Regions from separate parts of the Salinicoccus sp. CNSTN-B1 genome, predicted to be linked through region 2. Evidence: riboswitches for the same ligand, from Rfam matches in the RefSeq annotation. Region 2 holds a riboswitch; each other region holds the start of a gene.

Region 1 (3,649 bases), 390 kb from region 2:
TAAGTAATCCAAGCCTTTTCTTCATATATGTACCCGCCTATATCAAATTTTTAAGTGCTGTATATTGATAATCATTCTCAATGACTTTATAATAAATGACCAAGAAGCAAATTTCAATGACTAAGGGTGAAATATTATGAAAATTTCCGACACACTCATAATCGGAGGCGGGCCAGCTGGATTATATGCCAGTTTCTATGCAGGATTGCGTGGCATGAGCGTACAGCTCATCGATCATCACCCCGAACTCGGAGGAAAACTCAACATCTATCCCGAAAAGATGGTCTGGGATATCGGAGGCGTCGCGCCTGCGCCTGCCGACCAGATCCGCCAGCAGATGATTGATCAGGCAAAGACTTTCGATCCGGAAATCCATGTGTCTACGACATGTGAAGCAATCCATCAACACCAGGATTATTTCGAGGTGGCTACAGACAAAGGACCGCTATTCAGCCGCACGCTCATCGTCGCTTCCGGCCGGGGCATCTTCTCGCCCGTCAAACTTACAGTCGAAGGTGCGGAGTCTGGTGGATTCAGCAACCTCCATTATACAGTCAAGCGCCTTGATCGTTTCAAAGGACGTGACATCCTCATCTCTGGCGCCGGCAACACTGCCATTGACTGGGCAGAAGCGCTGTGCAATATCGCGTCATCCGTCACCTTGATCTACCGGAGCGAAGAGATGAAGGGGCACGAGGCGATGATCGCCTCCCTCCACCAAAAAGAAAATCTCCATATGTGTCCGCAGTGCCAGATCGACGCCCTCATCCCTGATGAGATAACAGAGGAAATTGCCGCTGCCCGCCTGTCCAACGGCCACATGATTGATGTCGACGATGTCCTGGTCAGCCATGGATATGAATCAAACTGCACATTCCTCGACGCGCTAAGGGGAAAAATTCCATTAAACGAGCACCAGATGATATTGACTGATGATATCGTCGATACACCTGTGCCGGGATTATTTGCATGTGGCGACCAGATCACCTACGACGATAAAGTACACCTCATTGCAGGGTGTTTTACAGAGGCGGCACAAGCCGCGAACCACGCCAAGAAATTCCTTCAATCCGATGCGCCGGCAGAAGGCATGGTCTCTTCCCATAACGATATATTCAAGGAAAAGAACAGACAGCTCATCAAAAACAGACGATGAAGGCCCGAGGCCCATCATATGGTTCCAGCCGCACACTATTGACACTCCAACTAAAAAAAGGTAGAGTGGATTAAAATTAAATCGAGAAATTTCTTATCCAGAGAGGTGGAGGGACTGGCCCTATGAAGCCTCGGCAACACCCAAGGGACTGTGCCAATTCCAGAAGCGTCATGCTTGAAAGATAAGAAGAGATATCATTGCCCTCTTCTTCCATATGTAGAGGGCTTTTTTATTTTCTCAGACCACCAACCATCTGGAGTGATAGATTATGACAAAAAACACCCGCGGTAATCCCCTCGCACTATTGCCCTGCTCGTTTTCGTACTGCTTTTCCTTGGAACCGGCATCGTGGCGCAGGACTTCTATGCCATGCCGATTACCGTCGCGGTGATCATCGCCATCATCGCCGCCATGCTGCTCAAGCCAAAAGAACGCCTGAACGATAAAATCGCTGTGCTCACCCGGGGTGCCGGACAGGAAAACATCATGCTGATGGTCATCATCTTCCTGCTTGCCGGCGCTTTTTCACAAGTTGCAGAGAATATGGGGGCCGTCGACTCGACCGTCAACTTCGGGCTGGCCTTTCTGCCAAGCAGCCTTCTGCTCGTCGGCCTGTTTGTGATTTCATGCTTCATCTCCATCTCGATGGGCACATCGACCGGTACGGTCGCCGCGCTGGTCCCCATCGCCGTCGGCATTGCAGGCCAAACCGACCTTGCTTTGGCGTTGACTGTGGCGACGGTCATAGGTGGCGCAATGTTTGGGGATAATTTGTCCATCATCTCTGACACGACCATCGTCTCCACCCAATCCCAGGAGGTGAAGATGGTGGACAAGTTCAAGACGAACTTTCTGATCGTCCTGCCCGGTGCCATAATTACGATGATCATACTATGGTTCATTTCGTCCGGCCAATCTGCAACTGCTGGAAGCGATGGGGGTTACAGCCTACTTAAGGTGTTACCGTATCTGCTTGTCCTCATCATCGCACTGATCGGCGTCAATGTACTGCTCGTGCTTTTGAGCGGCATCGTGTTTGCAGGAATTGTCGGTCTTGCCGACGGTTCCTATACAGTGACTTCGCTGATGGCCGCTGCCGGCGAGGGCATCGGTAACATGCAGGAGATTGCCGTCATTACGATACTGATCGGCGGCCTCATCGCACTGATCCAGCATTACGGCGGAATCGACTACCTGCTCCACTTCATTACGGACAGGATCCATACTAGGCGCGGGGCTGAGTTCGGCATTGCCACCCTGGTCAGCGTGACCGATTTGAGTACCGCCAACAATACAATTTCCATCATCATCACAGGCCCCCTCGCCCGTGACATTGCTGATGAGTACGGGGTCGACCGTAAGAAATCCGCCAGCATCCTCGATATTTTCGCCTCGGCATTCCAGGGCATCATCCCCTATGGTGCACAGATGCTTGCAGCGGCCGGGCTGGCCAGCATTTCACCCATTGCCCTTATACCGTTCGCCATCTATCCAGCAATGCTGCTTATCTCTGGACTTATCGCCATCGCCATCGGATTCCCAAAGAAGTTGAATTCCTGACGAAAATAAAGCAGCCCCTCCATGCGTCATCGACGTGCGGAGGGGCTGCTTTATTTTAGTGTTTTCCCATATTCAAGGCGACAAGGACCATCATTTTGACCCCGTCGCTGAAACTGTCTTCATCGATGCCGAACTTAGGGTGGTGGTGGGGATACTCCATATCCTTCTCGCGGCTGCCTGCACCAATGAAGGCATATGTCCCTGGAATCTTCTGTGAGAAAGCCGAGAAATCTTCTCCGCCCATAGCCATCGGATATTCAAAGATGGCTCCACCGAATTCCTCCACTGCAATCTCTCTGACCTGGTCTGTCATATCATGATTATTGATGACAGCAGAATAGCCGTAGTTGAAGGTGAAATTGAACGTCGCATTGTACATGCTGCATACACCTTCGATGGCTTTTTCCATCCGCTCTTTAACTAACTCCCGTGTATTTCCATCTATAGTACGGACACTGCCCTCAAGCATCGCAGTATCAGGGATTATATTTTTTGCGGTGCCTGCATTGAATTTCGTCGTAGAGATGACCACGGAATCCAAGGGGAAGTAATCCGCGAAACGATGCTCTGGAACTGGGCGACGATCTGACTGCCGATCACCACCGGATCGATTGCGTTTTCAGGCTGGGAGGCATGGCCGCCGCTCCCTTGGATCTTAAGCTCGAAAGTATCTGAATTGGATGTGACTGCACCGTTGGTGATGCCAATCTTGCCGGTTGGAATCGGTGTGAAAAGATGCTGGCCATAAATGAAATCGAGTTCATCGAAAAGCCCTGTCGCCACCATTTCGCGCGCCCCGCCCGGCGGCACTTCCTCAGCGTGCTGGAAAATCAGATAGATGGTGCCATGTAGCTGATCAACGTTTTTGCTCAACACTTTTGCTGCCCCGAGCAAAATGGCGGCGTGGCCATCATGGCCGCACGCATGCATCGT
Region 2 (3,649 bases):
TTCCAATGCGACTGCCAGGAAGAAGAAGGATAAGCCAAAGCATAGGAGTAGGAGGAATAGGGCAGGGAGCGATTTGTCGTTATGCAATTTATTGATGGAAAGCACACCGCATACTTCAAACATTCCAGCTACTATAAGTGATATCCACGCCATACTAACCCCCTGCCTTTCCTTGCCATCTGTAACTATCTTCAACCCTATTACCCCAATCAATATCAATGAAATCAAAGTGATCTTCAATGGTAGAAAGGGTGCCCGAACAAGATGATTTCAGAGAGCACAGTCCCGAATGCACCCAGTCCTACAAAAACTGCATAGACTGTACCTACTGGAAGATATTCTCCTGCATTAATCATCAAGTAGAAGCTGACAAAAATCGCAATGCCTGTAAACAGCCAATGATACCATGAAGTTGAGTGGGTCAAACCAATCACCCACCCTACTTCAAAAACACTTGCAATAAATACTTTTATCCATTGTATATTCATCATTTTCCTCCTAATCCGTAAAAAAAGCCCGGGAGAAAATAGATTTCTCTCCCAGGCTTTTATCCCTCCGTGTCATGATCCGCTCATGCGCCATCTCTCGGACCAGTCCCATTAGATGGCGGAACCCTAGACGGCTTCATATGAATTTATTGTAAAGTTTAACTGTTTTCCTAGGGAATTTCAAGCGCACGAGCTTTGGAGTCATTCACTCTGTAGCTACATCCTATATATCTTTAGCGCTTCCACGATAGGCCGTCCATAAATCTGATAATGTCTTCAAAAAGTATTTCCTGTTCCCGGCTACGAGTCATGAGATGGCTTGTATCTGAATATCCTTTGACATGTTTTTCTTCGATCTGCAATTCATCATAAATCTGCAGCGCACTATCCCTATACGACTCAGCATCTCTCTCACCGTATTTTACCGCTACAGGCACATCGATTGCCGATAAACGCCCATGTACTTCATCAATCATTGTTTTGAAATCTTTTAGGCCCTCCATAGGCGCTTCTTCGATTTCCTTAACCTTTTCTTCTATCTCTTCATTCGAATGCCCAACGAACTTCATGAAATTGCGTGTGTAATCTATCATTCTTCTGTTGATGCCATCACTATCCTTATCCATAGGTACCGACATCGCCACTATTCCTTTTATACCTTCAAGCTCTTCGCCCGCTTTCAAGGAAAGGAGCCCTCCAAGAGAGACTCCAGCAACCGCAATTTCATCGTGTCCATCTTTCTTGAGGCTTTCGTAAGCTTCTTCTACATCTTGCCACCAATCTTGAGGGCCCACCCTTGCCATTGCATCAGGCCCCGTACCATGTCCTGCCAGGCTGGGTGCCGATACCGTGTAGCCTTCATCCTTCAAATGTTCTGCCAAGTTCTTCACATCCCTTACTGTACCCGTAAAAGAATGCAATAGGATGATTGCCCTATAACCACCTTCATGATATATAGGAGCAGGTTTGACAATCTTCATGCTCATTCCCCTTTTCATTGTTTCATTTCATTTTCCTTATTAGATACTTTACCAAACATCCTTAAAGTTTTTTAAAATGTTTGACAATTAAACATTCCCTATAGTATTATAGCTCTTAATTCAATATTCACTTATCAAGAGCGGTGGAGGGATTGGCCCTATGAAGCCCGGCAACCTTTTAGGTAAGGTGCTAAATCCAACAGGCATGTCCTGAAAGATGAGCGACTCAAGAGTCTCCCTTTATCTTTGGGCAGACTCTTTTTAATTTTAATATATTATCTGGAGGTATGGAAATGTCGAAACACTATCGATTTGAAACAAAACAGTTGCATGCAGGCCAGGAAGTAGATACAGACACCAAATCACGCGCGCTCCCAATCTATCAGACCACTTCTTATGTATTCGATGATACTAAGCACGCGGCTGAACTATTCGGTCTGCAGGATGCCGGCAACATATATACGCGCATCATGAACCCTACGACTGCAGCACTTGAAACACGGGTCTCCGATCTTGAAGGCGGGGTTGCAGGCCTGGCTGTCGCGTCAGGCATGGCTGCCATTACCTATGCCATCCAAGGTGTTGCAGGTAACGGTGATCATATCATCTCAACGACCAGCCTATATGGAGGCACATACACTCTATTCAGCCATACCTTCAAGAAGTTCGGCATCGAGACAAGTTTTGTTGACACAAAGGATCTTGATAACGTTTCACGTGAAATTAAACATAATACAAAAGCGATATTCATTGAAACAATCGGCAATCCTGAAGGCAATATAGAGGATATTGAAGCATTGGCTGAGATTGCTTCAACTCATGGCATCCCTCTCATTGTCGATAACACATTTGCCACACCTTACCTTTGCCGTCCACTTGAGTACGGAGCTAATGTTGTTGTCCATTCTGCAACTAAGTTCCTTGGTGGACACGGTACTTCTATAGGTGGTGTGATTGTGGACGGTGGGAATTTCAATTGGAACAACGGCAAGTTCCCAGGTCTTACTGAACCCGACGACTCATACCACGGGCTTGTTTTTACCGAGGCATTCGGCCCGGCCGCTTACGTCTTCAAACTTCGAACTACATTATTACGTGATACAGGCGCTGCGATATCCCCCTTCAATGCATTCCTACTGGTACAGGGCATCGAAACATTATCTTTAAGGATGGAAAGACATGTTGAAAATGCAAAAGCCGTAGCAGAATATCTCGAAGATCACGAAAAAGTACAATGGGTGGATTATGCGGGCCTTAAGTCCAGTAAATATAATGCTCTTCAGAAAAAATATCTTCCGAAAGGCGCCTCCGCCATATTTACTTTCGGGGTGGTAGGCGGATATGAAGCCGGAAAACGTTTCATTGAATCTTTGGAGCTCTTTTCCTTGCTCGCTAATGTCGGTGATGCAAAGTCCCTGGTGATCCATCCCGCCTCTACGACACACTCACAGCTCGACGAATCTGAACAGTTGAAAGGCGGAGTGAGACCTGAAGCCATCCGCGTATCTATAGGCTTGGAACACATCGATGATATCATTGGTGACCTTGAAAAAGCTTTGGGTGCGATTTAAATGCCGATAAAAATAATTGAAGGTCTGCCTGTCAAGGAACACCTGCACAATGAAAATGTCTATACGATAGAAGAGCATCGTGCATATACTCAAGATATTCGTCCGCTACGCATTCTTATTCTGAATCTGATGCCTAAAAAAGAAGAGACGGAGTTACAGCTTCTCCGTCTCCTGGGTAATACACCGCTGCAGGTCGATGTGGATTTCATGCATATGAACAGCCATATTAGCAAGAACACACCCACCAGCCACCTTCAGAAGTATTACCACACGTTCAGGGAAATAACTGACAGACGGTATGACGGCATGATTGTAACCGGTGCGCCAGTCGAAAAACTGGATTTTCACGAAGTGGATTATATAGACGAATTGCGCAATATAATGAAGTGGTCCGAAACTCATGTATTCTCAAGATTCTTCATCTGTTGGGGAGCCCAATTCGCATTGAACCATTATTTTGGCATCCGTAAGTTTTTGCTTTCAGACAAACTATTCGGCGTATTCGACTATGATAACATCAAACCGTACCACCCCTTATTGAGAGGGTTCGATGATGTCTACCGGGTCCCCCAATCCAGGCATGCCCAAATAGATTGTAGGGCGGTCCAGC
Region 3 (3,649 bases), 1.5 Mb from region 2:
GCGTAATCGCCTGGGTGATTCCCCGCTTCGCTTCCGGAATCAACACATCCGTAATGATCAGCCAGAGTGATGCGCCCCCGGCAATGCTCGCTTCAATCACACCTTTATCCACTCCATTGAAGCTTGTCTCCACCAGTCTCGCAAACAGCGGAATGGCAGCTAAAGAGAGCGCCACACTGGCAAATACCGGCCCGTGGGAACTGTTTGTCAGCCAAGTCGCAATCGGCATGATCGCCACAATCAATATGATGAAAGGGAACGACCGGATCACGTTGGTCAACGCCCCCAAGAACTGGTTCAGCGGTTTTATTCTATAGAGCAGCGGATTGGCGGTCACATACAACAATATACCGAGCGGGAGCCCAAGCAACACCGCAAAGAATATGGATATCGAGACCATCAGGGTCGTTTCGAGCAGTGCCCGGTATAACAGCGGTGTAATTTCTATCAGTCTATCCATATATTTCAGCCCTCTCTATTCCTTTTGAGTCGTCGATGAATTGCTTCAATCTAGTGACCTCTTCCTGTCTGCCTTTGATGTGGAGCATCAGAAATCCAAGGGGCATATCCTGGATGTATTCGATTCTGCCGTTCAAAATGCTTATATCGCAGTCAAAATGACGGTAGAGTTGGTTTACATAGTTCGCTTCCGCATGTTCATTCAGGAATTTGATGGTGATCACTTCAGACTCGCTGTTCAGTTCGATGTGCGGGGGATAATGAAATCATATATATCCTGAACAAACCCCTTCGTCACTTCGTGTTCTGGATGGCTGAAGATCGCGTAGACGTCATCCATCTCCACAATCTCCCCTGCCGTCATCACGCCCACACGGTCAGCAACCTCTTTGATGACCTCCATCTCATGGGTAATCAATACAATGGTGATCCCCAGCTCCTTGTTGATCTTCTTAAGCAGTTTCAGAATCGTCTTTGTCGTATCAGGATCGAGCGCGCTCGTCGCTTCGTCACATAGAAGCACTTCAGGATCATTGGCCAGCGCCCGCGCAATACCAACACGCTGCTTCTGTCCGCCACTTAAATTTTTAGGATAGTTGTCCATCTTGTCGCCTAAGCCCACAAGCGCCAGCAGCTCCTCAATACGCGAGGGCACTTTCTTCTTATCGTAACTGCTCGCCTTCAACACAAATTCTATGTTCTGGTAGACAGTTTTAGTTTCAATCAGATTGAACTGCTGGAATATCATGCCGATCTTCTGACGTTTTATACGCAGGTCCCTTCCTACCAACTTCTCCAAATCCGTTCCATTAACATTGATGCTGCCGGTAGTCGGCTGCTCCAGCAAGTTGATCAGGCGGAGCAGAGTACTCTTCCCCGCCCCACTGAAGCCGATCAGACCGAAGATTTCTCCCTCACGAATGGAGAGGGTCGTCTTTTTCAGTGCTTCTATCCTTTTCCCTTTAACAAAATATTCCTTAGAGACATCGGTAATTTCAATAGCCACGCCACCACATCCTTTTTATATTAAAAACAAAAAGCCATCTGCTAAATGCAAATGGCTTAAAGATATCTATCTGCCAAGCATCAGCTTGTAGGATTTAGCACAGTACCATAACAGCCTGTTGCTGAAGCTTCATAGGGCCCAATCCCTCCACTTCTCTGGATAAATGTATTTAATTGAATGAATCTCACTTTACTCGAAACATATTGAATTGTCAATATATTGACGATTGTAAAATTAAGCTTGACACTTAAAAATAGTACGTATGACATACTCAAAATGGTTTTCCGAGACATCTCAGATTGCTAAACGACTTTGCCGCGCCTGGCAGACAGGTTTCATGGTTCAATATCTCATAAAAACCAAATGACTATCCACATTTAATAATGAATTCAACCATCTGAAGGGGGACACCATTGTCGGCGTCGGTCATGAGGGTAAGTATTTTAACATGATTGACTAAGCTTTTATCTCATCAATTGACACCAGGAGAAACCATATCCTCAGAGAAAAATTAGACTACCGTGCACCTTGAATTAGCACTCCGAAAATCAACTCATTAAGTAGTCAATGTGCTAATATACGCTCTCAGTCTTTCTAATTCTTCTTCCACCTCTTCTATATATAGTTTGCATTCTAAATTATGCTCTCTTTCATCTCGCACTTTTTTAACACCTGCATTAGCTATAAATCCTTCGTTTTGTAATTTTCTTTCTGATTTTCCTAGCAACCATTCCATGTGTTCTAAATCATGCTTTAGTTTTGTTATACTTGTTTCAGGATCCATATCATTTATAAATTTTTTAATAGCTTTATAAATATTAGACACCTCATCACTGTTTTTTGAATGAACAAAATTAAAGCTATGCTCGTCAAAACTATGATGCTCTTGGTTTTGAGCATTCCAATTAATTAAATCATTTTTAATTACTTGTAGATTTTCATTACCTCTAAATTTTTCACTTAGCCTCGAATAAATACTTTCTAATGAAGTTTGTAAAAGATTCCCTTTATTTACATTACTAAATTTAGCTGTTAATTCCAAACTGTTATCTACGCAATATTTAGTCGCTACAGTTTCAAACCAAATTCTACAATAAATAAGGGCTTGACGTATATCATACTTTTTCAATGCCTCTCTAATTTTAGAATCAAAACCAACATTATACTGAATTATAACCGAACCGTGATTTGAGTAATTTATTATATAACTTATATTGTCAACATTTTTTTTATCAATTGAGGAGCTGTACTCATTACAAAATCTCTCCCAAAATAATCTATCATGTGTTGTAATTATTAATTGAGTAGTTTTTAAGTAGTCATCATTAAACATCATTTTTATTATATTTGCACGATGGTCACTGTCTATAGCGTTTACAACGTCATCAAAAATTAAAAAAGGCACTTTGTTATTTTCTGCTACAGCTAGCATCAATGATAAGCCTAAAGTTCTTAGATGTCCTTCACTAAAACAAGAATGAGCATCTACTTCTACATCGTCTTGGGCATTTTTAACGTATATCTTATAATTATCATCTATTAGTTGAAATCTCACTCCAGTTATTTCTTCAAATGAACTATCTTCGCTGTTGATTTGTGTATAATACTTTAGAATTTTCCCTCAATATCTTCAATCCTTTCACGTTCTAATTCTAGTTTAAATTGATTTATATCGCGATAAAAATGTTGATATTCCACCATGATGTCTTTAAGAAACCTATTATGTTTCTCTTCTTTTTAAATTCTTGCTTTAAATGTTTTTCTTTATTTGTAAAATCTTCTAATGAACTTTCCAATCCTTTTAATTTATATTCAGCACTTTCTAATTGTGTTTTATAAGTATTTAGTTCAGTTATCTTACTATTTATTTCAGAAAGGCTCTTCTTTAATTCTTTGATTACTGTCTCTCCCTGTTTAACCTCTTCAATAACTCTTTTTAGCTCTGAGAAATAATTTGTAATAGATGTTGAGTTTTTCTTTAGATTATCTAGAAATATTTTTATGTAATTTATACGATTATAATAACCATCCTTTTCATTCAAATAATATAGTAAATTCTCCAATTCTTCTTGTTTAAGATTTTCGAAGGATTCTGAGTTGTTTTTATAACCGTTAACATAGCGTGCAATAATCTCGTAAGATTCGTTATTTAAATCTGCTTCTAATTTTTTTTTCTCTTTTTCG
Region 4 (3,649 bases), 1.5 Mb from region 2:
TATTGAATGACTCAATCAGGTTTGTGGCGTAGATGCTTCTCCTCATTGCTTCGGGGAAATCATAAAAAGTGAACAGATTCGGATTGGCTTTCAACGATTGCGTGATTTTGGCGTAAGATTTCTTTCACTTCTCGGTAAACGCGTCCAAAGCCTGCTAAGCGTCTGCTTTGTCAGTGGCACAATACAAGGACTTCAGGTCCTCACAGATTTCTTTGCGGTCCGATACACGAACCCTGTGAGAAATGTTGCGTGCAACGTGAATGAAATACGTCTGGTATTTCGCTTTTGAAAACACCGAATGAATAGAATACTGTCTTTGATGCCTGTGAGTCCATCAGAAATGAAGAGCAGGACGTCCGACACGCCCCGTGCATGAATGGCTTCAATCAATTCCTTCCAGACATGGGCAGATTCGGTCGGCGCGACGGTATAAGCCAGGACTTCTTTGGAATTATCTTCTCGAATGCCCACAGCGATATAGACAGCTTCTTTCGAAATCGTCCCTCTTTTACAGGCAGGAATGTCGCATTCAGATACACACATACCGCTCGGATAATGATCGCTGGCGGAATATCGCCACCTCTTCTGTGACCGCCTGAGTCATGTTTGAAATGGTCTGGGCGTATAGTGGTTCCCATACATCCGTTCAATCAGATGAGAGATCACAGATATCGTCACCCTTTTTTGAAACATGTGGATGACAAAGGATTCCAGTGTGTCATTGGAGCGCTTATAGGGCGCAACAGTCTGTTGCTTGAAGTCTCCGTTCCGGTCCCGGGGGATGGCGATCTCTAGGCCCCCGTATTCTATATGTAGGGTGCGGGAATAGGCGTCGTTTCTGGAGTTCCCGGGATTGAAACCCACGCGGTCATACCTTTCATAATCCAAGAACGCAGTCAGTTCGGTTTTAAGCAATGAGTTCACCGTCGTTTCCAGGTGCTGGGGAAGAATTCTGTGACATCTCCTTTTTTACTAGAGCTTGAATAATATCTGATGTAAAATGATTCATAGAGGTGTCCGCTTTTCTTAGATTCGGTCTAGTAACTTAATCTTACAAGAAAAGGACACCCTTTTTCTATTTATTCATTTACACAAACTATTTTACACTCTCTTTAAAAGGCCATGGGTATATTACAATATTAATTTGATCAGAAAATAATTATGCTCTCAATAATTTTAATCCTCTCCTATACCCACATAACTAAACTTTCCCCGACATTTCCAACACACATACCGCTTCTCATATCCCTTTAGCGGTTTCAAAATCATCTTCGTCGTCTCATCACATAAAAGCACTTCGGGATCATTGGCCAACGCCCGCGCGATACCGACACGCTGCTTCTGTCCGCCACTCAAATTTTTAGGATAGCTGTCCATCTTATCGCCTAAGCCCACAAGCGCCAGCAGCTCCTCAATACGCGATGGCACCTTCTTCTTATCGTAACTGCTCGCCTTCAACACAAATTCTATGTTCTGATAGACCGTTTTAGTTTCAATCAGATTGAATTGCTGGAATATCTTGCCGATCTTCTGACGTTTTATACGCAGGTCCCTCCCAGCCAACTTGCCTAAGTCTGTTCCATTAACATTGATGCTGCCGGTAGTCGGCTGCTCCAGCAAGTTGATCAGGCGCAGCAGGGTACTCTTCCCCGCCCCACTGAAACCGATCAGACCGAAGATCTCACCCCCACGAATGGAGAGGGTCGTCTTTTTCAAAGCTTCTATCCTTTCCCCTTTAACAAAATATTCTTTAGAGACATCGGTAATTTCAATAGCCACGCCACCACATCCTTTTTTTAATAAAAAAAGCCATCTGCTAAATGCAAATGGCTTAAAGATATCTATCTGCCAAGCATCAGCTTGTAGGATTTAGCACAGTGCCATAACAGCCTGTTGCTGAAGCTTCATAGGGCCCAATCCCTCCACTTCTCTAGATAAATGTATTTAATTGAATGAATTTCACTTTACTCTAGATAAATGAATTGTCAATATTTTAAAATAATCAATCTTCTAATAGAACAAAGTTTTAAATGTCGCCGATTGTAAAATTAAGCTAGACACATAAAAAGGTCACGCATGATACACTCAAAATGGTTTTCCGACCAAAGAAATCATAGGAGTGATCATGCATGACCCATACCCATATTACCACGGATGAACTGGTAATCATAGAAGCCCATTTCCATCACGACACACCGATTTCTCATATTGCGAAACGGATTGGACGTGCCCGTCAGACGGTTCATAATGTCATCGCATATCTCAGGGACGGGCACACTGCGTTGGACTATTACCAGCGCTATCAAGAAAACAAAAAGCGGTGTGGTAGAAAACGGATTGTCCTGCCAGCCGACCAACAGGCGTATATTGAAAAGCAGGTGGCTCAGGGCTGGACGCCGGATGTCATTGTGGGTCGGCAGGAAATGCGGATTGATTGTTCAATTCGTACGCTGTACCGGATGTTCAAGCGTGACATTTTTGATGCGGCCACATTGCCGATGCAAGGCAAGCGAAAACCAAATGGGCACCAGGAACGCCGGGGCCGACAGACCTTCAGGCGAAATATCTCTGAAAGAGCAGATGACTATCCCTCTTTCAATGAAGAATTCGGTCACCTAGAAGGCGATACCATCGTCGGTGTCCGTCACAAGAGTGCCGTCATCACGCTGGTCGAGCGCCTGTCAAAAGCCATTATCACCTTGAAACCCAAAGGCAGAACCGCACTGGATATTGAGGCTGCCATTAATACATGGTGCCAAGAGATGCCTAGAAACCTGTTCAAGTCGATCACCTTCGACTGTGGTAAAGAATTCTCCAACTGGCAGTCGATGAGTAATCGAAATGATCTATCCATCTACTTTGCCGATCCGGGCACACCATCACAGCGAGGGTTGAATGAACATTCAAATGGATTGCTCAGAAGGGATGGCCTGCCTAAAGATATGGATTTCAACACGGTCGACCAAGCTTTTACCTCATCGGTTGCCGCCAGAAGAAACCATATCCCAAGAAAATCATTGGACTACCGTACACCGTTGGAAGTCTTTTTGAGTTACATGGGTGACAAGGAACTGTCTAGCTTATTTTGACAAACGAAAATATTATAAATGCACCACTTTGTTTAATTTGGATTTCTAATTTTTATATTGTTAATTAGCCTCTTTCTAATATCAATCTCGTTTTTAGACCCTATGTATACACTCATTGCTTCAATAATGTTTAGTTCGTACCCTTCAATAACACCTAGATCTAATTGATCCTTGACAGAGGAGTAGCCTAAGTAACTAATCACATCATTCGTACTTCCTGGAAATATAAAAACGTTTACAATCTCACTTTCTTTATCCATTAAAGAGTGTCTATAAAAATATTGCTTTACTAAGTCCGACCATCCTGGCAATTTTCTCGGTGCATACTTTATTGTATAATATTTAGCATCGAGAATATAAAGTGTTTCATCTTCACGAAGCATTATATCAGGTATTTGAGAAGTTTCAGCGATATCCCCGGATACTTCCCAGTATGGCTTAGGCATTTTTGGAGTATCATCAGAGTCATTCTTAAATATACTTCTACAAATATCTTCCCATATCCACGGAAAATTGAATGTTATAATTTTAAAATTATTTCCAATACTATTTTTTCCGAC

Evidence for each region. A riboswitch is a leader RNA that binds a small molecule or an ion and turns the genes downstream of it on or off. The one in region 2 is predicted to bind S-adenosylmethionine.
Region 1: another riboswitch for S-adenosylmethionine. It lies ahead of ACYF68_RS02890 (Na+/H+ antiporter NhaC family protein); the one in region 2 lies ahead of ACYF68_RS00685 (O-acetylhomoserine aminocarboxypropyltransferase/cysteine synthase family protein).
Region 3: another riboswitch for S-adenosylmethionine. It lies ahead of ACYF68_RS09205 (methionine ABC transporter ATP-binding protein); the one in region 2 lies ahead of ACYF68_RS00685 (O-acetylhomoserine aminocarboxypropyltransferase/cysteine synthase family protein).
Region 4: another riboswitch for S-adenosylmethionine. It lies ahead of ACYF68_RS09235 (ATP-binding cassette domain-containing protein); the one in region 2 lies ahead of ACYF68_RS00685 (O-acetylhomoserine aminocarboxypropyltransferase/cysteine synthase family protein).

What each region holds. Positions count from the first base shown of each region.
Region 1 covers NZ_JBTWMN010000004.1:484,493-488,141, reverse strand. The annotation lists gene ACYF68_RS02900 (hypothetical protein) at 1-25, opposite strand, end outside; gene ACYF68_RS02895 (NAD(P)/FAD-dependent oxidoreductase) at 137-1,156, shown strand; SAM riboswitch class I at 1,247-1,344, shown strand; gene ACYF68_RS02890 (Na+/H+ antiporter NhaC family protein) at 1,505-2,716, shown strand; gene ACYF68_RS02885 (M20/M25/M40 family metallo-hydrolase) at 2,772-3,125, opposite strand; gene ACYF68_RS02880 (amidohydrolase) at 3,200-3,649, opposite strand, start outside.
Region 2 covers NZ_JBTWMN010000004.1:97,233-100,881, forward strand. The annotation lists gene ACYF68_RS00670 (DMT family transporter) at 1-153, opposite strand, end outside; partial or broken gene ACYF68_RS00675 (DMT family transporter) at 160-488, opposite strand; guanidine-I (ykkC/yxkD leader) riboswitch at 535-629, opposite strand; gene ACYF68_RS00680 (alpha/beta hydrolase) at 722-1,468, opposite strand; SAM riboswitch class I at 1,597-1,692, shown strand; gene ACYF68_RS00685 (O-acetylhomoserine aminocarboxypropyltransferase/cysteine synthase family protein) at 1,762-3,039, shown strand; gene ACYF68_RS00690 (homoserine O-succinyltransferase) at 3,040-3,649, shown strand, end outside.
Region 3 covers NZ_JBTWMN010000004.1:1,550,213-1,553,861, forward strand. The annotation lists gene ACYF68_RS09200 (methionine ABC transporter permease) at 1-460, opposite strand, end outside; partial or broken gene ACYF68_RS09205 (methionine ABC transporter ATP-binding protein) at 453-1,465, opposite strand; SAM riboswitch class I at 1,529-1,631, opposite strand; gene ACYF68_RS09210 (hypothetical protein) at 2,022-3,020, opposite strand; gene ACYF68_RS09215 (hypothetical protein) at 3,133-3,649, opposite strand, start outside.
Region 4 covers NZ_JBTWMN010000004.1:1,557,452-1,561,100, forward strand. The annotation lists partial or broken gene ACYF68_RS09230 (IS256 family transposase) at 1-924, opposite strand, end outside; gene ACYF68_RS09235 (ATP-binding cassette domain-containing protein) at 1,177-1,779, opposite strand; SAM riboswitch class I at 1,839-1,941, opposite strand; gene ACYF68_RS09240 (IS30 family transposase) at 2,130-3,089, shown strand; gene ACYF68_RS09245 (LlaJI family restriction endonuclease) at 3,122-3,649, opposite strand, start outside.